DNA from 4 places in the Methylomonas montana genome. Region 1 is predicted to be linked to each of the others. Evidence: riboswitches for the same ligand, from Rfam matches in the RefSeq annotation. Region 1 holds a riboswitch; each other region holds the start of a gene.

Region 1 (5,617 bases):
CGACTGGATACCGACCGCCCAACGCACGCCCCAGGTGTTATCAAAGCCGTTAGCGGCGTTGGTGCCGTCATCCAATTCATCCAGGCAGTTACCGACCGAACCGGAAGTGTTGTTTTCGTGGATCATCGGATAGCCGTCGCCTTCAGCAAAGCCCAAGGCAACCGCGTCACCTGCTGGCGGGGTAGCGCCAGCGGCAGTGGTGCAGGGGTCTTGCAGGAATTTGATGTTGGATTGCGCTTGTGTACCGGAACCGTTTTCGCGGCGGCAGGTGTGCAGGTTAGACGCGCCTGGCAAATAAGCGGCAGCATTGGCAGCAGCCCAATCATACAGACCCAAACCGGTAGCACCGACTTTGATTTGGTTCCAGTCCGCCCAGTTACCGGCGTGAATCGCCGCCACTTGCGCAGAACTCAAGCTAGGCATGCAGGCTTCGGCTTCGCTGCCGACGGTGCAAGTCGCCGGAATCGCGCCGGTCGAAATTTGCGCGGCTTGCAGGGCAAAGTACAGTTTTTTAGTGACAGGTACGCCAAAGGCCAGCGCCGAGGCGCTTTTCACGGTCAATTTGGCCACGTCGTCGGCAGTCACGTCCGAATAACCGGCTGGTGTATTGTTGCCGGTAAACTGCGCAGGGTCGACGTCGGAAATGCCGAAGTCAGCGATGTGCTTGACGTATTTGGTAGGATCAGCCAGGTCGTAAGGGCATTCGATGACACCCAAAGTGGTGCCGGCAACCGGTGCGGTGACTTGAGTGCAAGCCGAGCTGATTTTCAAAAACTCGATACTGGCACTAGCGGCATCGCCATTGGCTTCGGCGATCAGCGGGCTGACGCCGAACGCGGAACCGCCAGCACTGCGTTTATAAACCAGGATGTTAGGCTTATTGGTTGGCAAACCGCTGTTGGTGGCGGCTTTTTCGCACAAATAAGCGTTTTGGTCGGAGCCGGTCAAGCTGTCTTTATATTTCCAGACTTTTTTGCTGCTGTCGCAAACTTTATCGACAGCTGGCACGGTGGAATCGGTGATCAGCTTTTCGATGAAGTTGACCGCCGCGGAAGCGCCGGACAAATATACGGTGTTGGTTTGCGCGGGATCGATGATCGGCAAGTTGTTGGCATCAACGTTGATGGCCGCTTGCGCGCCGGAAGACAGGGCGGCGGAAATCGCCACGCCTAATACTAATTTTTTCATGAGTTTTTCCTCTGGTGTTAAGATTGAATCATTGAGACGGGATGGCAAACAAACGCCATCCCTGGGAACCTTACGCGGCAGCGTGTTTACGGCGAGTCATGCGCAACACGCCCATCAGGCCGGCGCCGAACATCCAGACTGCGGCAGGCAGCGGCACCGCGGCAACGGCAGGACCGTAGCTCAACGAGTTGCCTGCCAATGTCCATTTACCGGCAGTCAACACAGGTGCAGCAGTGCCGTTCAAGTAAAAGAAGTTACCGGCCGAACCATAGGCAATATTCGCTGCCGCATCACTTTTGGTTCCCCACAAGGTATCGGCAGTGTTGAGTTGATTGTGCTGTCCGGTATTGGCTGTATCGGAATCGGCCACCAATGAACTCAAGTTTGCCGCTGTGTTGGACACTGTTTCACCTGGGTTATCAGCCAACGCACCGCCGTTGATCGCGCCGGCGTGATTCTTGATACCAGTACCAGCAGCAGCCGCAACAGTTAAGTTGGTGTAAGCAGCCGGAGCACCCGCACTGGTTGCCAATTGTTTGGAGCCATTACCTACCGCAACCGTAAATACAGTTTGTGATGCATCCAAACCGGCTGAAAAAGTATTCCACAGCGCGTAAGCTGACAGATCAAAGCTTTTGGTATATGAAGCATTACCAACATTAGCAATCAAATCACCGTTGGTCAGACCCAAATCCAGCGTAAAAGTCAGGGCTTGGCTTTTGTCATAAACAGACAAAAAGGCTTCTGAGAGTGTAGCGCTACCGGTTGCGATACTCGCGTTCGCCGCGCCAGCGCCTGCCAACAGAGCCGCAGCCATTAAAGTTTTGCCGAAATGTTTCATTGTTTGTTTCCTTATGATTTAAAAATAAAAGTCTAAATACACAAGGTGACAGCCCAGCCATCTTGAGCATTGTCAATGTACGTCCTTATCATCGCCAGCCATCCAGGCCACCCGCCAAAGCAGGCATGACATTCAATACTCAAGATCCGAAGCTTTCCGTCCCCGCCTCGCGACGAGTTTGGCTTTTACACGCTTATTTTTACACTGCTATCTAACACCAAGACGGTGCTGCTCTCCCCGCTACCATGTTGCATGTCGCTCTACCCTCGCCGACTCCCTAACCTCTTCCGTCGCCTACTCCCTATGCGTGCCGTCCTTGCTCCCTAATCTGTCCTGAATCTTTACGAACCGCCCGAATAGGGCCTGTCCTTCAGTTGCGGCGGATTATTCCAGAGCAAATCGGGGGTTTCCGTTACACGTCTGTTACGGTTTCGTTAAATGTAATACGCACGCCACCGCGACTCGCCGAAAAGCCGTCAGCCATATCGGCCCAAGCGTTTGTTTTAATTGAATAGCTTTCCGCGACGATGCTGAAATGACTTCAGCCAAGGGAACTTGCCGGTAAACCGATCCGGCTGTACAGTTGGACTTTTAAGGACTGCAAGTCTTGCGCTTGCCGACTAAACATCACTATCGGCTGTCAAACGAAAGGAAACGGAATGAGCGAAACAACAACCCTGGAACAAGCTTTTGGCAGCGCCGCCCACCCAATCAAAGGGCTGGAGCATTTAGCCAGGGATTTGAATCGCTGGTATTTGAACCAGCCGGCCGAGCATCACTTCCTGCATCCTTGTGTGATCGACGGTAAACCGGCGCTGGTGTGCCAAGCCGGTTTGAGTCTCAATGCCCAAGCAGCCTTTGCAGCGTTGCAAGATATTGCCCGGCGTTACGGCATTTATTTAAAGGAAGACAGTCGCTTAAAGAACGATGACTCGATTCCGCATAACCGCCGCCGCAATGTCTGTTTGGTGTTAAGTTTTTGTATCGGCATGATGGCGACTTCTCGGGTCGTCACTGCCAAAGATTTGCTGCCGGTCAATGCCGTGCAGCCGGCGGCCAGCCAAATTACCGAGCCGATTAGCCGGATGCAAGCCAGCCTGGCGGTCGGCGGCGATGGCGTCTCGGTGATTCGCTTGCGTCAGCAAAAACCGCCCTCTGCCGCCCAGGTATTGGCCGCGTACAGTCAGAAACAAGCGACGTTAACAAGCAATCAACTCGCGGAAACCGAAATCGCCGGCTTCCTGACCACGCTCTATCAAGCCGAATCTGGCGACCCTGCTTCGATCAACGCCGACCTGGCCGCCATCGCCGACTATTATTCGCGCTATCCGCAAGTCATCGGTTTAATCAACGAGTTACGCGGCCAAAAACTGACACTCAAATATCGGCAAAACAACTGGCAGACCCAAGCCTGGGGCAACCAATATGGCGTAGACAGCGTCACCATCTACTTCGACACCCGGCTGGGCGCGCAATTGCTGAACGCCCCCGGCTGCGACGCCACGCCGGCCTGTAGCATTTCGCCGGCCGACGCTTTATTACACGAATTACTGCATGCCAAATTGATGCTATTGGATAGCCAACATTTCATCGAAGGCGGCGGTATGGCTCAAACCTTGTATCCATTTGAGCATGAGCGGGAAGTGATCTCGCACGAAAACGAGCTATACCAAGACATGAATCAAATGGATGGCCTGGCCCGGCCTTTGCGGCATCGGCATAGCGGCGAATTGCTACAGGTAAGCTGCCCTGCCTGCACCCCGACCAAGCAAGTTGCCTCGGCCGATTTAAGCCTGTAAAACTGGAGGGGATCTCTAAAATCTCCTTCTTCCTCCGGAGGCTGTCGTAAAAGTCAAATGTAGGTTGGGCAGAGCAGAGCGAAGCCCAACAAAACCAAAATGTTGGGCTTCATTGTATTCAGCCCAACCTACCTTTTACGACAATCTCCTCCAGGAGAAGGTTGAGATCAGGGGATTATATCAGTAACTTATACCCTCACCACTGGTTACAGATCATGACGTAAGCATCCAGCCGCGCAATTTTCCAGGCCGCACCCTGTATCTGGACGATTGCAGGGTTATCGGAAACGCCGGTTTTCGCGAGCACTCGATCACTCATGCCTACCGAACCTTGCCCACCCGCCTCAAGGCGCAATCATGCCGTTGTGCAAATAGCTTTCTTCGTAATTGAAGACAATATTGGCGTCCGGCAGTACCAGCGCCTCGTTTTTGCCCTTGTAATCCAAGCGAAATAGTAAATCCTTGATGATGTTGATCCGCGCGGCCTGCTTGTCGTCCGACCTGACCACGGTCCACGGCGCGGACAAATGATGGGTTCTGGCAAACATGATGTTGCGGGCGTCGCTGTATTGCTGCCAATGTTTTTGCGCTTCCTTGTCGATGGGGCTGACTTTCCATTGTTTAAGCGGATCTTTTTCACGTTGTTTCAGGCGTTCTTTCTGTTCGGCCTTGCTGATGTCCAGATAATATTTCAGCAGTTTGATGCCGGAGCGCACTAGCAATTGCTCGTAGTGGGAAACGGTTTCGATGAATTCGTGATATTCGGCGTCGCTGCAAAACTCCATCACCCGCTCGACGCCGGCCCGGTTGTACCAACTGCGGTTGAACAATACCATTTCCTGCGCGGCCGGCAGATGGTGCGTGTAACGTTGAAAATACCAGGTGCTAAGGTCGCGATCGGACGGTTTGCCCAGCGCCACCACCCGAATTTCCCTCGGGCTGAGATGCTGAATGATGCGCTTGATGGTACCGTCCTTGCCGCCGGCATCACGGCCTTCGAAGATAATCAGAATCTTGTCGCCATGCTTGATGATGTGGTTCTGCAACTTGACCAGTTCCTCCTGGAGTTGTTGCAAAGTATCTTTGTAGACTTGTTTATCGGGTTTGGGTGCGTGTTTTTTGCTCATGGTGGCCGGCCTTGTTTAAAGTGTGTCGGTAAACATAGCAACAATGCGCGCGTATTGTAATGGCCGGATAAATTTGGCCACTTTATTAGATGTTGGGCGAGCAAGCGTTTTTCGCTTGTCCACCGAATTGGACGATTTCGCGTGGGCACGAAAAACATATGCCTCCCGGCTAGCTATCAAAATTCAAGTTAATTTCAATCCGCCAACAACACCCTACCCAATAAACTCCCCTTGTCGATCGAGGCAACCGGCTCCGCCGCGCAACGTTCGATCATCGTCAATAATTGCTGTCGCAATAATTCGTTCCGCTGTTGCTCGGCCTGCATCGTCAATTTGATCTCGGCCATCACCGCCGACAAGCCCTGCTGCAAGCCTTTCTGCAAGCCTTTCAACGCCGCCTTCTGCAAGGATGGCTGGATTTTTTTATGCAGGAAAAACGGGATCAGCCAGCTCAGGGCAATCAGCAATACGCTATGAACCGCAAAGTCTGTGCCGAGATAAGCCGTGGCGTCTGCGGCGCTGTGATAGTAGCCGGAGAACACTTGATAACCGACCGCGCCCATTGCCGCCAACGGCAGCAGCGTTTCGCAGATCGCGGTCAGCTTTAATAAAAAGCGCTGGGCGCCGTTGCCGGGCTTGAGCAAAGCCTGGCGGCCGGCCAG
Region 2 (5,617 bases), 830 kb from region 1:
GGCGCTGAAAAATAGCGGCTTGAAGATTGCGTTGGTCGAAGCCAATAGCCGTGAACAACTGCGCCATTCGCCGGCCGGCGACCGCGCACTGGCCTTGGCGGCCGGCACCGTGGAACTGCTGAATGCATTGGGCGCCTGGCGCGGCGTCGCCGACAAAGCCACCGCCATCAAACATATTCACGTCTCGGACCGCGGCCACTTCGGCAAGACCCGGCTGGCGGCGGAAGATCAAGGCGTCGAAGCGCTGGGTTACGTGATCGTCGCCCGCGACATCGAACAGCACATGGCCGATCTGGTCGAAAAAACCGACACGGTTTGCCTGTACCAAACCAGAGTCGCCGGCTTGATGTCCGGCCGTGACGCGGTCAATGTCAGTCTGAAACAGCACGACGGCAGCTCGTTAAATGTCAGCGCGCAACTGCTGGTCGGCGCCGACGGTGGCAACTCCACGGTACGCAAGCTGCTGGAAATTCCGCAACAAGTTACCGAATACGGACAGACCGCACTGGTCACCACGGTGCAATCGGCGCTGCCGCACCGCAACACTGCCTTCGAACGCTTCACCGAATTCGGCCCGCTGGCCTTGCTGCCGGTGGCCGGCAAACAATCGGCGGTGGTCTGGACCCGCAGCCACGAGCAAGCCGAGACACTGATTAACGTCAACGACCGCGAGTTTCTCGCCGAGCTGCAGAACTGTTTCGGTTACCGTTTGGGCGAACTGAAACTCGCCGCGCCGCGCCGGGCTTTTCCGTTAAGCCTGATCCGTGCCGAAAGCATGGTTTCCGGCCGCACCGTGATCATCGGCAACGCCGTGCATCAATTGCATCCAGTCGCTGGCCAAGGCTTTAACTTAGGCATTCGCGATGTGGCTTTGCTGGCAGAAATGTTGATCGACCAACAACAGCAAAACGGCGATTTGGGCGATGCCCGCCTGCTGAAAAACTACAGCCGGCAACGCCAACAAGATCATGGCAAAACCATAGGTTTTACCAACAGCGTGGTAAAGCTGTTCTCCAACGGCAATCTGCCGTTGGCAGCCGTGCGTAACGCCGGCCTGACCCTGCTGGACCACCTACCGTTTGCCAAACAATTGCTGACCCGACATGCAATGGGATTGGCCGAGCGCTTACCTAAGCTGGGCGACCGGGAGTAGCAAACTTGCCGAAAACACTTATGCTGATTCCGGCCTACAACTGACCATAAAACAATAAAAACAGGGGGAGCCATGAGTTTTAAATCCAGTTTGGTCAAAATCGTTATCAAGTTGACACCCAACGCACTGATCATTTGGGTAGCCAACAAGATACTCAAAGGGGTTGCCGAATTGCAGGCTTTCAATTTCGACATTGATGCCCGAAAAATCTATGCGCAGACCTTGCTTTATGGCGAGGAAGTACCGATTGAATTGAGCCTGGAAGATTTTGCCGTGTTCAATGACGGCGAGGGTTACCGCTTCATCATCCATCATGCCAGCTCGAACAAACCCTGGCTGAACAACCTGCTGGCCCGCGTCATCGGTAAAGGCTGGAAGATTCCGTCGTTGCCGCATTTCAGCGCCCAGTTGGAGCTGGTTGCCGAAGTGTTCAAGGCCAAACCGGTAGCGTTAGAAAGCGCCGACGACGACGTTATCGATGGCTAATTAAAATTGACGTCATGTCCCGATGCAATCTGGGACATGACGAGTATTAGCACTACAAAAAGATGACTATTTGTTCAGCGCTTCCATAGTTTTTCCATTCGCCGTACGGCTCAGGACCAACGTTTACGATAAGTCGAGAACCCCAGCCCCGCTATCCCGCTCGCAAACAACCAAAAGGCAGCCGGTAACGGGACGACAGTGGTTTGAAAGCTAAAGGTGCCGACTCGGGTATCGCGGATGCCGCCGAGATGATCGAAGCCATTGCCCAGACCCAGAATCCCGCTCAAACTCAATGTGTTGCCGCTCAATTGGGTGCTGACATCGAACAAATCAAACCCGCCGATCCGAAAGCCGATGTTGTTCATCAAAATCCAACCGGATTGCCCGGTGACAGCATTTGCCAACGCCGGGATATACTCCAGATCCAGATCGCCAAACAGTACGCGGTTATTCGGCGGGTCGACATCGACCCGAAAACGCATCACGCCGCCCAATCCGATCTGCCCGGTCGCCGTGCCGCTTAAATTGGCGGGATCGAATGAAAAGGTGGTGGCTTTGTTTTGCCTACCTAACGGATTGACCGGCAGGGACGAGGCGTTGACCTGAAATTGCCGACCAAGGGCGGAAATTTCATCCGACACGCTGTCGTAAAGATCCGGTGTATTTTCATCTCGAAGCTGGCTAGACGTTTTCGATGCCGCCGAGGCATCGAAATACTCTTCCAGGTAAAGAGAAGGCCGGCAACAGATAGAAAATGTCTCGGTCGGCGCGTCGGGGTAATTATCTTTAATCACCCCGGCAATCAGCGCGTCCCGATCCAGATTTAGCGTCATGGCGCCACCGCTTACCGTGGCCGCTTCCGCATTGCCGAAAGCGAATGCACCATATACGGCCACGCCAACCAGCATGCCGCGAATAACAGGGTAGTGATACTTTTTCATTATTTTCTCTCGCTGGATTTACGTCCAGGGTCTATGGATTTGAGCGGCGATCAGCCCGGTATTGCATCTTCGTTGGCCGGCTTGAATAGCCGTCGAACAAATACCGTGGTTCGCTCCTGACGGAATGCCCCACGACGACATTGCAAACAGGTGGGGAAGCCAGATGCAGCGCATACGGCTGCATCTGGCAGGACAATGATCTAAGCGCTCACGCAATGCAACTGACGGCGTTTGTAGCCAATCAAGCCCAACAGCGAGCTGCCGAACAACCACACTGCGCTCGGTAGCGGTACCGCAGCCGGCGTCAGGCTCAGGCTACCGACAACAGCGGTCTGTCCGGCGCCGCTTACCCCCAGGAACGAACTCCAGGTCAGGCCAAATGCGTTCGGATAAGTAGTAGGTCCCACGCCGCCGCCTAAGATCAAGTCGCCGCTCAATGTCAGTTCGCCGTTAGCGTTGACCGATTCGCTGGCATTGCTTAACTGTAGAAAAGTCGTCCCTTTAAAGAACAAGTCATGCGAAACCAAATTCCAGATGCTGCCGATTTTTTCCAAGGTAAAGTCATAAGGCATCAAAACCCCTGCCCCCGGATTACCCGGCACAGCCAGCCTTAAAGCGCCACTCAAGCCAATCTGACCCGCTGCGGTATTACCGGTATCCGTCGTGGTGGCTTCCAGATAACGATTGGGCGGATTTCCGTAAAAAACCGTGGTATCGACACTGTTAACTGAAAACTGCATATTCGAGGTCGAACCGCTACCGCCGGCCGTATTTGCATTGATGGCGGTGGTGTTATAGCTGGCGTCGAAATAACGATCCACAATCCAGCCGGCCGCCGCGCTAAAAGCGCTATTGTCGATACTGATGCGGGCATTGCCGCTAACCAAGGCCGCACTGGCCGACGCGGGTGCCAATAATCCGCTGAATACCACAAATGCCAATACCCCGGCATTAGCCAATTTCGAGCGATGGTTTTTTCTCTGTTTCATTATTTATCCTTAAAAAGCGATTTACGGTTGCAGTTAATCTTCAAGGCCTTGGCCGACCGCTGCAGTGGTTTTCGCAATTCCGGCAAACAGTACTCTCAGGCCTGTCACTTGAAGGTAACCCGGCTGTCTCGTTCCAAGACCCGTGGCTTTCCGACTCCGTCTCACGGCGGATGTGGCTAAATGTCGTCATCCCTACGACGCCGCTCCTCTCCTTGAGCGAAGGCATCCTGATCATGCCAAGCATTTAAAATAACGCTGTTGAATTTTGTGGATTACTCCGGATTGAAGGGAGTAGTCGTTCAAATACTTGCTAGTACTTGGCATGACCGGCCTTATTCCGATTGCGGCCATGCCGCAGCAAGTGATCTAGCAAACCAAAGCAATAAGCAGACCAATGTCGTTCATCCTTGGCTTTTGACTGGTCGGCATGGCTCAGCACGGTCGGAAAACGTGAATTTTGTGACAAAGCGAGTTAAATCCCTGATTATCGAAATGCCAGATAACATAGTTTTCCAAGACAATGGTCAGGGATAGGTGCCTGTTATATCCAAGCATTGCGGATTTATTCCATTTCCAGGAAACCACGAAGCTCGATAGGCCCGTATAATGATTGCGTCGGCGCGTCAACGCCGACAGGTAATCGCCGTTGACGGAGAGCCATCCGTAACCGTCATTCCAGAGTAAAATTACCGCCTGCCGACAGCTGCTAAAATATGGCTGACATTTCTCGGTAATCAAAAAAGGATAACCAACATGTGGCTGCAAACTAGCTGCGAAATCAACTTCGACGTCAGCGTCGATACCCCGTTTATCCTGATGTTGCGGCCGCGTAACGGCGCCAATCAATGGGTGGCCCGCGAGTCTTACACCTTGAAGCCGACGGTGCCGGTTTTCGAATATACCGACTACTACGGCAACCTCTGTCAACGGTTGATCGCGCCGCCCGGCGAGTTTTCCGTGCATACCAGCGCCGATATTCACACCACCGAACATATCGACACCTGTCCCGGCGCGCCGTTTACCGAGGTACAGAATTTGCCGGAAACGGTACTGACTTATCTGCTGCCGACCCGCTATTGCGAATCCGACCGCTTCATCGATCTGGCTAGGGAAATCGTCGCCGAGGAGAGGCCAGGCTACGATCAGGTCGCCAGACTGAACCAATGGATACGCGACTATATCCGCTTCAATCCCGATTCCCCGCACTTTCAGATGTCGGCAGTGGAAGTCAATCTGGCCGGCGAAGGCGTTTGCCGCGAATTGGCGCATCTGGGTATCGCACTGTGCCGGGCGCTCTGCATTCCGGCCCGCATGGTGGTGGGCTATTTGTACGGCCTACAGCCGATGGATTTTCATGCCTGGTTTGAAGCCTATGTCGGCGGACGCTGGTATACATTCGATCCCACCCAAGCCGAGCCGCGCGGCGGACGGGTGATCGTCGCTTACGGACACGATGCCGCCGACGTGGCGATCTTCACCCAGTTCGGCCCGGCGTTGTATCCGACGCAGATGCAAGCCGGCGTCCAGCTGTTAGAGAACCTGCCGAATTAAAGCCATGCAGCGTTTACGGATACGACATCTGACCGAATATTGGTTTACCGGTCCGGTGATACTGAATCAGCATCGCCTGCTGTTGCGCCCGCGCGAGGGCCACGATGTGCGAATAGAATCGTCGCGGCTTGAGATCAGCCCGGTTTATAGCATCAAGTGGTATCGGGACATATTCGATAATTCGCTGGCGCTGGTCGACTTTTTAGAGCCGGCCGACAAATTGAGCATTACCAGCGATGTGATCATTCAGCACTACGAAGAGGCGCCGCTGAATTTTTGTGTGGCCGATTATGCGTTGACTTACCCTTTTGCTTATAAAACCAGCGAACGTATCGACCTGGCCGCGTTTCAACAACCGGTGTTTGCCGACGATCAAGCAGCCGTTCAGCAATGGTTGCAAGACATCGGTCTAGGCGGCGGCATGGAAACATTCAGTTTGCAATCCAAACTGAATCACACCATCCATGACCGGTTTTGCTACCGGATGCGCGAGGAAG
Region 3 (5,617 bases), 850 kb from region 1:
CGTTTGGTTTTGGGAATGATCAACAGCCGGGTCGGATTTTCGTGGTCGGATTCGTCGCGCAAATCTTCGATCATCGGCAATTTCTTCGCCAGCATCTGCGCGGCGATCTGTTCCAGCAGTTTGGCGCCGGATACTTGATGCGGCAGTGCGGTGATGACGATGTTGCCATCCTCTAGCTCGTATTTGGCACGCATCTTCACCGAGCCGTTGCCGGTGGTATACAGTTTTTGAATGTCGGCTGCGGCCGTGACGATCTCGGCGTCGGTCGGATAATCCGGGCCTTTGATATGCTCAAGCAAGCCTTCCAGCCGCGTTTCCGGTTCGTCCAGCAATTGCAGGCAGGCACCCGCGACCTCGCGCAGATTGTGCGGCGGAATATCGGTAGCCATGCCCACCGCAATACCCATCGTGCCGTTCAGCAATACATTCGGCAACCGCGCAGGCAACAGGCTAGGTTCTTTCAAGGTGCCGTCGAAGTTGTCAGTCCAATCCACCGTGCCCTGGCCCAACTCGCTGAGCAGGGTTTGGGCATAGGCTGTCAGCCGCGATTCAGTGTAACGCATCGCCGCGAAAGATTTCGGATCGTCCGGCGAGCCCCAGTTGCCCTGGCCGTCTATCAATGGGTAACGATAGGAAAAGTCTTGCGCCATCAATACCATGGCTTCGTAGCAGGCCGAGTCGCCGTGCGGATGGTATTTACCCAGCACGTCACCGACGGTGCGCGCGGATTTTTTGTATTTGGCCAGCGCGGTCAGCCCCAGTTCCGACATCGCATAAACGATGCGGCGCTGCACCGGTTTCAGACCGTCGCCGATATGCGGCAAGGCACGGTCCAAAATCACGTACATGGAATAATCCAGGTAGGCTTTTTCAGTGAAATCCTTTAAAGGCAGTTGTTCGAAGTTTTCCTGTACACCCATTTTATTGCTGATGATCCTGTTTGGTTAGCCGTCGAGTCGTGACGTATTCGAGGGGCGCTAAAATACCACAACACCACGCTATTGCTCAGTAAAAACCTAGCTTCCCTGATGGCAACGTCTACGCTGGCGACGACTTGCCAAGCCGCGCATGACCAATACCTAACTACTTTTTGGCGCTGCACAGTCATGTTTGGCATCGTCCAGCCAATATCCCTTTCCATCAGCACATAGTTTTGGCCTCTACCGGCGACGCAAGATGTTCCTGGAGCCGTTACTCGCGCTCAATCAAGTCAATGGCGAGCTCTAACGGATTAAGTGATATGCCTCGATATTTTTGAGTTAAATAACGTTGCGAACCAATTTTATGCCGATGAGACAGCAAACATAAAACAATCATTTCAATATGTTATGAGTTTGGCATCAGAGTTGCTCAGCTCGAACTGCTATGCATTTTGGGGGATTGGTTACTTCATAGGGTCGTCATCCAGCGATACATAACGCCTGCCTGGGGGTTAACAAGGCGACGAGGACGCTAAAAACGGAATATGGCTTTAAAAGTAACCAATGGCTAGCAGGGAATAGAAACACTGTTTATTAGCGAAATGGTTTTAAAAAACAAGCGTGTAAAAGCCAAACCTGCCGTGAGGCAGGGACGGAAAGCCATGGGTCTTGCGGATTCAAAACGGTAAGACAGCCGGGCTGCCACCTTATTCATTAATGTAAGGGGATTGATAAATGAAAGTGATTAAATATGGACGATGGATGTTGGCGGTGGTGTTACCGTTGGTTGCTGGAGCGGGTAACGCAGCGACTTCAATGACTGATGGTAAATTCACGTACGATGCACCCGGCGTCGGCGAGCCAAGCTGGCCGTTATTCTTGGATACCAACGAGACTATCAAAATAAGTAAAAAAGGCTCGGGCTCCAATACTTATTGGCAGCTGATTGGGAGCGGCTCAAGTGCTTCATTCTGGGGCAGCCTGACCAATCATGTCAATTTGGGCAAAGAGAGCGTGAAATATCAGGCAAACTTCAACTCTGCCGGTGAACTGATCACTTCGATAGGCACTACAACGCTAAAAAACTATTTGGAAATCAAAGGGACATTACCAGCTGGCTCAATTGGCGAAACGTCGTGGAATGATCTACCTTATCAAACCTTGCTGAAAGCCGACCTGCTGGATGCAAACCCCGCTAACGGCTCACCGAATTTGATCGGCACCTATGGAGGTGTCGCCCTGGGCTTCAACACCAAGTTTACTGGTGGCTGGGCGCCGAGCATCCCCGGATTGACGGGCGGATCGACCGGTGAAAACTTGTGGCTGGCAGGCGTGAGTTCCGATTTCTTAAAGCTGGTCAAAGCCCTCGACGGCGATGGCAGCAACGGCACGCTGAGTTCATTGATCGGTTCGTCAAAAACCATCAATTATGTTTCATCAGTGGCTGCGGTCCCCGTACCTGGCGCCGTTTGGCTGTTCGGAACCGGCCTGATGACTTTATTGGTCAGCCGCAGAAAAAATGCCGGCTGCAGCCTCGCTGTCTAACAAATCAGAAATCGCCTGATGCCACGTTAACGGGAATGACGGTAACGTGGCCTTTCGGCAAAGCAGATGGCTTTTAGTTTAGGCCATTATCATAAGTTACTGCGCGCGGTCATCATGATCATCGGCACGCGTGCATTGTTGCTGCTGACTGCCGTGGTCGGCATTGACCGACGCTTCACGTGCGGCGACGCCGGTGTCGGTGAAGTCGGTAAACAAGCCGTCGACACCCAGATCAAAGTAATAAGTCATTTCCTGCTTGGGGTCGGTGAAGCCGTAACCGCTGGCATCGTTACGAAAAGTCCAGGTATGAACCAACAAACCTTTGTCGTGCGCTAGTTCCACGACGCCGGTACTGCCGTCGACGCGGCGGTCGTTGATGGTGATTTTGCCGTCGCCGTTGCGGTCTATGCCGTCGGCTACGGTTTTAAGCAGATAAGGTTTCCAGGGGCCGATAGCGTCGGCATAGGATTTGACGAAATCCAGACCGTCATTGCTCAGCAAATCGGCGAAGGTGCGCGGATCGCCTTTCACGACGAAGTCGTAGGGTTGTTTGTACGGTGGCACTAACGAGATCGAACCGTCGGCGTTGACATCGTCGGCATCAATCAATTGCACTAGTTTGATGTCGGTGTAGTGACTCAGGTATTGCAGGTTGCCGACTTCGAAAGACTGGATGAATACCGGCGCGCAGGCGCTGTTGCCGTATGCTTGATGCAATTTTTTCAGTAGCTTGTTTTCAAAGAGGTTCGCACCGAACAAAGGTTTTTGGTTGGCGCCAATCAACGTGGCGTGATAGGTGGAGTGTTTGATTTCGGGATAGATGCCTATGGGGCGGCCAGTTACTTTGCTTTGGCTTTTAGCTAACGCGATCACTTCGTTGAGCGTAGGGATTTGGTATAGGCCGTTGTATTGCTGATCGCGGTCGGCGCGGGCTTGCACGGCGCGCAGGGTTTTGATTTCTTTCAGCGTGAAATCGCTGGCGAACCAGTCGTTGTATTCGACACCATCCACCAGGCGCTTGGCTTTGCGGTCGGCGAATTCCGGATGGCTGGCGACGTTGGTGGTGGCGCCTATCATCGGCTCGTGGCGGGCGATCATATGGCCGTCCTTGGTCAATACCAGGTCGGGCTCGATGAAGTCGGCGCCCATTTCGATCGCCAAGGCATAGCCTTCCAGGGTGTGTTCCGGACGATAACCAGCTGCGCCGCGATGGCCGATGACGAGAGGACTCATGTCGTGATGCTCGTGGTGTTCGCTATGCGGCCGCGCGTTGGCGCTGCCTTGAGCGGTCAGTATAGCCAACATGGCGACTGTCAACATGGTGGGTTTGTGGCAAGGTTTTAACATGGAGAGTATTCCTATCATTTTGAGGTTGCGTTACTTGGCGAGAAAGAATGCCGGGCTGGCCGAAGTTTACCCGGCAGCCTGCTTTAGTCGCGGTCGTGCTCGTGTTCGTGTTCCGCTTCGGCCGGCAGCGTTTTGCTGAACACCACGGCGCCATCGATGTCTTTCAAGTCCACCGTCATCGCTCGGCTTTTCTTGTCGATATTGACTTCGCCGAAGAACTGCAATCCGGCGTAAGGCGATAGATTGACTTGGCCAGCCGGCGGCGCTTTATAAAACGCCACTTGCGGACCGAAAGTGCCGTCGGTGCTGTTTGGGCCGAAGGAACCTGCGTTCAACGGGCCGGCGACGAATTCCCAAAACGGTGCAAAGTCCTTGGACGCGGCTTTCGTCGGATCGTAATAATGCGCCGCCGCGTAATGCACGTCGGCGGTCAGCCAGACGATGTTGTGGATTTGCTCGTGCTTGATGAATTTCAGCAACCTAGCCATCTCCAGTTCGCGGCCGGCGGCCGGGCCGTCGTTGCCGTTGGCAACCGCTTCCCAGCGCGCTTGGCCTTGAGCATTGTTGCCGTCGCCGATATTCAAACCAATCGGCATGTCCGCTGAGATGACTTTCCAGGTGGCTTTGGAATGTTTCAGTTCGTCTTGCAACCAAGCCAGTTGTTCTGCGCCGAGGAAGGCGGTTTCGGCGCTTTCCTGGGTTTGCAGGTTAGCGGTGTTGGGGCCGCGATAGCTGCGCATATCGATCACAAACACATCCAGCAGCTTGCCATAGGAGATTTTCCGGTAGACGCGTTCGGATTCTTCGGCATCGTGGCGGCGTAGCGGCGCGTATTCGTGGAAGGCTTGCGTGGCGCGGGCAATCAGCGTCGGCACATTTTTTTCGGTGTAACGGGGATCGTTGCTCAGGTCTTTGGAATCCGACCAGTTGTTGACCACTTCATGGTCGTCCCATTGCCAGATTTGCGGGACTTCGGCATTGAAGCGGCGCAGATTTTCGTCCAGTAAATTGTATTTGTAGCGGCCGCGGAATTCGGCCAGGGTTTCCGCGACTTTACTCACTTCCGGCGTCACCAGGTTAGTCCAGACCTGGCCGTTCTCGGCAAGCTTGCTGTCCGGAATCGGACCGTCCGAATAGACGTTGTCGCCGCTTTGAATGAAGAACTGCGGTTGCACTTGGCGCATGGTTTCGTAGATTTTCATGCCGCCGAAGCTTACGTTGATACCCCAGCCTTGGCCGGCGGTGTCGCCGCCCCAGACGAAGCGGATATCGTCGCGCTTGCCGATGGTATGGAAGTGGCCTGCAACAGGCTCACTTTTACCGCGCGCGTTTGTTAAATCTTCAAACCAGACTTTAACGTAGACATCCTGGCCTTCGGGCAGGCCGGTCAAATCTTGACGCGCGGTAAAGTCGGTTTCCGCCAGTGCATAAGCTCCGCGGATCGTCACGGCATCGGCGAATTGCGGGTTATAGGCGTATTCCACCATCATTCGCGCCGGGCGGTCGGCGCGGCTCCAGATCATTGCCCGTCCCGGTGCCAAGTCGCCGATCTGGATGCCTTGTTCCATTTGCGGAATGTCGCCGCTTTCGGCGTGGACCGCCGGGGCAAGGATCAATAATCCGGCGATGGCCAATGTCAGATTGATCGGCTTGATAAAGGAATGAGAGTTTTTCATTGCACGGTGCATGGATATGACTCCTGGGCTATTTTGTTGAGGCCCCGATTAAAGCAGCGGCAAATGACAAAATGATTAAGGGTGGCGGAGTAAAGTTCTAAGTTGAGACGGGTGTTAAGCGGAGGTATC
Region 4 (5,617 bases), 1.2 Mb from region 1:
TTTCACCACCACCGGTAAGTCCGGGGTGGCGGCTTTGTATTGGGCCAGGCGGGTTTCCAGTTCCTGGAGCGACACCGGGTAGGTATCCAGATAGATGCTGCCGTCCGGGGTAATCGAGATGGCCTTGGTTTTGGGTTTGGACAAGGACGGCGTGCTGCTGGCCTTGGGCAGACTGACGGTGATGCCCTGTACGGTGGCGGTGGTCATGATGATAAAAATCAGCAACAGCACATAGGCCACGTCCAGCATCGGTGTGATGTTGATGTCGTCGTAGATTTTGCCTTCTTCCTCGACTTTCATGACTTAGGCTCTGCGCTGTTGTCGGGCGGCGCGCATCGACAACACGGCCAAAAACTCGTCGGCGAACATCCGCATACTGGCGGTGATGTCCTTAATCCGAGTCAACAGGTAGTTGTAGGCAAACAAGGCTGGGATCGCCACGGCCAGACCGGCGACGGTAGCCAGCAACGCGGCGGCGATACCGGGAGCGATGGCGTTAATATTGACGTCGCCGCTGGCGGCGATCGCCGCAAAGGTAATCATCACCCCGACCACCGTGCCGAGCAGCCCCAGGAAAGGCCCTCCGGCGATGGCGATGGTCAGTAACACCATGTTGCTGTTCAGGCGTTGGCTTTCGCTGACGATCTGGCTATCCAGCTTGACGCGCAGGTAATCCCAGGCTTCTCGGGTCACCACCTGATCGGCACCGCCTTGCAGCTTGTTCAGCTCGTGGATCGCCGTGTGGTACAGGTGATACAAGGTCGAGCTTTGGAAATGGTCGTGTTTGCCGACCAGCGCGGTCAACAAGTCCGAGTCGGCCAATTCCTGTTCGTCGCTGGTTTCGTCCTGATCCAGTTCGCCGAGTTTGTTCGAGTCCAGCCGGCGATATTTTTCCAGGAAGGCTCTGTTATCTTTCGTGACACGAGTAATGACCAATGTTTTGGTGACCATGACGATCACGGCAACGATCAGCATGATCAGGGTCAGACCTATCACCACCCAGCCGTCGACGGTGACGTTTTGGACGATGACCATGAAGTGGCCGGCATCGCCGCTGCTAACGGCTTCGTCCTGGCCGTAGCTCAACACCGAAAAGTCCGGGCTTTGGCTGCGAAAGCCAAACTTGACCCAATCGGCACTGCGGGCGGTGGCGGCGATTTGCACTTCGTCGAGTAGGCCCACCAGGTTGCGGCCGATGCTGATCGTCGGGTTAACGGCGGCTAACGTAATGGCGGCATTGCCGGCCAATACGCCATCGACATACAGTTCTAGTTTGTCGCTCTTGGCGGTCACAGCAATATGTTGCCAGCGGCCCAGGGTCAGGTTGACCGAGGCGGTGCTCGCGCCAGCTAACCACTTAGCGCTCAACACCGTGCCTTGAATGCTCAATTCCAGACCATTCGCGCCTTCGCGGGCTTCCAGCAGGCTGGCGGCGTTCTGCGGCTGATCAAGCTTCAGCCAGGTAGAAAAAGTCCAGCCTTTGGCGGGCGCCATGACCAACTGCGGCGCGGGATTAATCGACAATGGTCCGGTGCCGGTGAATTGAGCCGCAGCACCTATCCAACCGGCCGGCTGAATCGTGGCTTTGGAGTCGGCGGCGTGGCTGGCGTAGGCGGTGGCGTCCTGCGGCAGCGCTTCGCCGTCCTTGAAGTGGTAGACCAAACCTTGCGCCACGTCGTAGAGGTTTTTCGGGTCGGAACCATCCGGTGCATTGGCGTTGCCGTAGTACAGCCAGAAGTCGTCGCTGCTCACGCCGCCGCGCACTTGCGGCAGTTTCACCCAGATCAGACCGATCTCGCTCAACAGGTCGACTTGCTCGACGTCGTACACCAGCGGGGTTTTGTCGTCTTTTAAAAATCGAAAATCGCGGCCGTTCTCGGCCAGTTCGACGAAGTAGCCGAAGTTGCCGGCATGTAGCCGCACCAGTATCGGCACATCGCTCAGCGTCTCCTGAATGTCGGCGCCGGTCGCCGCTGCGTCCACCGCCAGTTGCCGGCGCGACGACCAGTCGTCGTTCCACCAAGCCAGGCATAGAGAAGGTAACAAAAACAGGCTCAAGGCCCACTTCAGTGCATTGTGCGTCATGAGTGTTAGCGGAATTAGTTCGGTTGATGTTGGCTATGCATGGGGCAATTCATATTCATCGCATCGGCTCCATGGTCGTGTAGTTGCGCGTCGAACCATTCATCGGCGAGTGACGGCTTCCGGCGGTAAAGATTATTCATCATCCCTGAGTGAATAATCGCGCCTACACTGTCACGGTGATTGCCTGCGGCGGCCCTGGCCGTCCGCGTCACCTCGGCTTTGACCCAACCAGGGGATCAAAGCCTTGGCTCTCGCATGACTCCACGCCGTTTCGCGATGCCTTGCAGTTTTTCTAGTCGAAAAACCGCCCGGCGCTGCGGCTTCCAGGGACTACTCAACCTTCACTCGCTAGCGCTTCGTTTCCAAGGTTTCGCAGCGGTTGCCTTGAGCCAGCGGCTTTGCGCCGGCCAGCCAGCAGGCCTAACAGACCAGTACCGAACAGCCAAACCGCGCCAGGGACGGGAACGGAAGCGACGGATACGACATTTTTAATGGTTTTGGATGAGCCGATCAAGGAGCTAAATGAGCCGTTGCCGTTATTACCATCCAATGCGTTGACCAGATCTAAAAAGCCGTTGCTCAGACCCGCCAACCAGAGGTTTTCGCCAGTAGAACCGCCGGTCAAACCAGGGTTATTCGCAGCCCAGCCACCGGTGAATTTAGTTTTGAAACCCACAGCGAAACCGCCATAGGTGCCGACATAGTCGGGAGTATTGTTGTCAGGGTTGATATCCAGTAGTTTGGCGCTCAGCAACAATTGCTCGGGTTGCGCGGACCATGAGGTGTTGCCAAAGGTGCCGGCAGGCAGGCTGCCCTTGATTTCCAAATAGTTGCTCAAGCTCGTAGAACCGATTGATGTGATCAATTTGCCGGCCGAGTTGAAGTTAGCCTGATATTTCACGCTATCGCTACCCAAATTAACATAATTGTCCACATCGCCCCAGAATGAAGCAGTGGAACCGGTGCCTTTCAATTGCCAATAAGTGCTTGAGCCAGAACCTTTTCTCTCGATCTTGATCGTTTCGTTGACATCCAGGAACAAAGGCCAGCTTGGCGCGCCGACGCCAGTGGCGTTATATGAGTATGGCACCGCATCGGCCACAGCGTTACCCGTGGTGGCTGCCAGCGGTAACAACAGGGCGAAGGCCCAGCGTGCATATTTAACGACTTTCATTTAAATCTCCTTAATTAATTAAAGTGGCAATCCGGCTATCGTGATGTATCGAACCCTCAGACCCGCAGTTTTCCGCCCCGACCTCACGATCGGTTTAGCTTTTACACACTTCTGATTTTGAATTAACACAACATAGGTACAACATGCCCTGCGCTTCCAGCGATGACTAAAACCTCGGCTCAGTCCCTATCCATGCCATGCCATGCCATCCCATTCATGCACCGCATTGAACAGCGCTGCGTGCTTGGTTCGGAAGCTTAGGCTGGCGCCTCCCGCCTCGGCTGTATAACCGATCTGTAATTGGCCTGGTAGGCAGCGCGCAACTGCGCCAAGCCCGGCATATCGGCGCCATGAATGAAGGCCGGGGCGGAAAAGTCGCCACGCCCGAAACGTTGTGCCAGTTCCTCCAAATGGCGGCGAATCGACCAAACCTGCTCCAGATCCATATCGTCGCGGGCAACGATCCGCTGCACGCCGCCGTCGGCTGTCTTTAGAAATTGATGCTGAGTCCGGGCCAGGGAAATCGGCGTCACTTCGGCGCCGCGACGGGCGACTTCCGCCTGTCTGGCAAGATCTTCGGCCGAAGCAGGATGACTTAACAGTGCCGATGCCATCAATTGGCAAAGGCATGCAAAGCGAGCGCGCAATGCAGGATTGATGGTGCAAGTGTTATTCACTAATAAACCTCCTTCAAGTTTTCTCAACAGGACGAAAACCAATACTGGGAAAATCATACCAAGTGCCTCGGAAAGGGTAGGCAGCCAGTCCAAGCTACCTACCCACCTTTCAGCGCGGTTCCTTAATTGCCATTCCAATGTTCTAAGGAAGGGGAACAGGGCTGGTTTCCGGGCGGAAGCCGTCGGTCAGCGTCGTCAAAAACGTCACGATGTCGTCGACTTCCTGGGCGCTAAGACCCAGCCGGCCTAAAGTGCCTGGCAACAACTGAGCGTTGCGATGGACGGTTTCCGGCACCTCGGCGGGCGGCCAACTGGCGACGTCGCGGGTGTTGTCGAACATCACCACTTCGTGCAGCGTCTTGAACACGCCGTTATGCATGTAAGGGGCAGTGACCTCTACGTTGCGCAGCGTCGGAATCTTGAATTTACCTCTTTGCAGCGGATCGTTAACCACCGCGCCCAAACCGACATCGACAAAATCCGCCCCATCTGGATTCAGCTCCGGCGGGAGGTCGTAGTAGGGGTTTTCGGGATTTTTCGGTACGCCCAGGTTTTGAAAACCGAAGCTGGTAAACAGCGGTCTGCCGTCCGGCCCACCCTTGGGCGTATGACAGTTGGAACAGCGCGCCTTGCCCATGAACAGAAGCCGGCCCCTTTCTTCCGCGGGCGTCAGCGTAGCCAGGCCGGCCAGGAAGTAGTCGTATTTGGCGCTGAACCGATTCATATCGTCCGAGCGTTCATAAGCCGCCAAAGCTTCGGCGATATGCTGAAAGGCCGTATCGACATCGTTTAGGGATTGCGGCCCGAATACCTTGCGGAAAAGATGGGCGTAGGACGAGCGGCGGACGGAACGCACCACGTCTGACTTGTCCTGGTTATGCATCTCCAACGGGTTCAGGAAAGGCTGTTTCGCCTGTTCTTCCAGCGTTCCCGTCTGCGACCGACCGTCCCAGAACAAGCCACCCACATACCCGCCCTGCGGGAAGGCCGGACGCACGGTTGGATCGAAATGGAGCGGCGGGGTGTAAGCCGTGTAGGCCGTGGTCATCGCGTTTCTGCTACCTAAGCGGTCCTTGAGAACGCCTCTTGACACCGGGAGGGCCTTGTTCGGATCGGCGAATCCGGCCGCCGGACTATGACAGGTGGAGCAACTCTGGCCGCTGGGTTTAGAAAGATCCGGGTCGAAAAACAGTTTTTCGCCCAGTTTGTCGATAGTCTCCGCTTTGAGTTTATCGGCATGGACGATCGAGCTCAGAACAAGGCTGCTAAACATCAGTATTTTGGGTATGGCTCGCATCATATTTCTCTTGAGTTATAGTGAATCTGGTACGGATGGGTAAGGCCATCAAGATCGAACAGCGAAACGGCTTTACATCCTCGTCGGATATTTTCAGGAGCCGCTCTCCTTTAAATGTTATCGGGCTGTTCCATGTAAACGATTACGGTAACTATTGAAACCGAACGCAAACAAACCGCTGAGCATGAAAATAGCGCTAGCCGGCAAAGGAACCGACGCCACGCTGACCACGGTCAGACTGGTCAGATTGGAAACATAACGGCCGCCCTTGGCGACATCGCCCGGCACCACCAATTCGGCAAAACCTTTGTTACCTAGCGAATTGCCTAAGCCGTCGGCATAGGCCACCAGTACCGAGATATTGCCGAAATTGGGATTCAGTTC

Evidence for each region. A riboswitch is a leader RNA that binds a small molecule or an ion and turns the genes downstream of it on or off. The one in region 1 is predicted to bind cyclic di-GMP.
Region 2: another riboswitch for cyclic di-GMP. It lies ahead of QZJ86_RS17580 (hypothetical protein); the one in region 1 lies ahead of QZJ86_RS13575 (hypothetical protein).
Region 3: another riboswitch for cyclic di-GMP. It lies ahead of QZJ86_RS17645 (PEP-CTERM sorting domain-containing protein); the one in region 1 lies ahead of QZJ86_RS13575 (hypothetical protein).
Region 4: another riboswitch for cyclic di-GMP. It lies ahead of QZJ86_RS08290 (PEP-CTERM sorting domain-containing protein); the one in region 1 lies ahead of QZJ86_RS13575 (hypothetical protein).

Annotation. Positions count from the first base shown of each region.
Region 1 covers NZ_CP129884.1:2,963,808-2,969,424, forward strand. The annotation lists gene QZJ86_RS13570 (hypothetical protein) at 1-1,188, opposite strand, end outside; gene QZJ86_RS13575 (hypothetical protein) at 1,259-2,029, opposite strand; cyclic di-GMP riboswitch class I at 2,124-2,222, opposite strand; gene QZJ86_RS13580 (hypothetical protein) at 2,689-3,828, shown strand; gene QZJ86_RS13585 (hypothetical protein) at 4,025-4,147, opposite strand; gene ppk2 (polyphosphate kinase 2) at 4,173-4,955, opposite strand; gene QZJ86_RS13595 (GTPase) at 5,150-5,617, opposite strand, start outside.
Region 2 covers NZ_CP129884.1:3,797,355-3,802,971, forward strand. The annotation lists gene ubiH (2-octaprenyl-6-methoxyphenyl hydroxylase) at 1-1,153, shown strand, start outside; gene QZJ86_RS17570 (hypothetical protein) at 1,226-1,639, shown strand; gene QZJ86_RS17575 (hypothetical protein) at 1,750-2,580, opposite strand; gene QZJ86_RS17580 (hypothetical protein) at 2,781-3,569, opposite strand; cyclic di-GMP riboswitch class I at 3,680-3,756, opposite strand; gene QZJ86_RS17585 (transglutaminase family protein) at 4,323-5,120, shown strand; gene QZJ86_RS17590 (transglutaminase family protein) at 5,125-5,617, shown strand, end outside.
Region 3 covers NZ_CP129884.1:3,814,533-3,820,149, reverse strand. The annotation lists gene parC (DNA topoisomerase IV subunit A) at 1-920, opposite strand, end outside; cyclic di-GMP riboswitch class I at 1,540-1,627, shown strand; gene QZJ86_RS17645 (PEP-CTERM sorting domain-containing protein) at 1,683-2,465, shown strand; gene QZJ86_RS17640 (glycerophosphodiester phosphodiesterase) at 2,562-3,812, opposite strand; gene QZJ86_RS17635 (alkaline phosphatase D family protein) at 3,896-5,500, opposite strand.
Region 4 covers NZ_CP129884.1:1,780,835-1,786,451, reverse strand. The annotation lists gene QZJ86_RS08300 (ExbD/TolR family protein) at 1-300, opposite strand, end outside; gene QZJ86_RS08295 (DUF2341 domain-containing protein) at 304-2,085, opposite strand; gene QZJ86_RS08290 (PEP-CTERM sorting domain-containing protein) at 2,420-3,259, opposite strand; cyclic di-GMP riboswitch class I at 3,282-3,368, opposite strand; gene QZJ86_RS08285 (hypothetical protein) at 3,517-3,936, opposite strand; gene QZJ86_RS08280 (cytochrome-c peroxidase) at 4,079-5,236, opposite strand; gene QZJ86_RS08275 (molybdopterin-binding protein) at 5,351-5,617, opposite strand, start outside.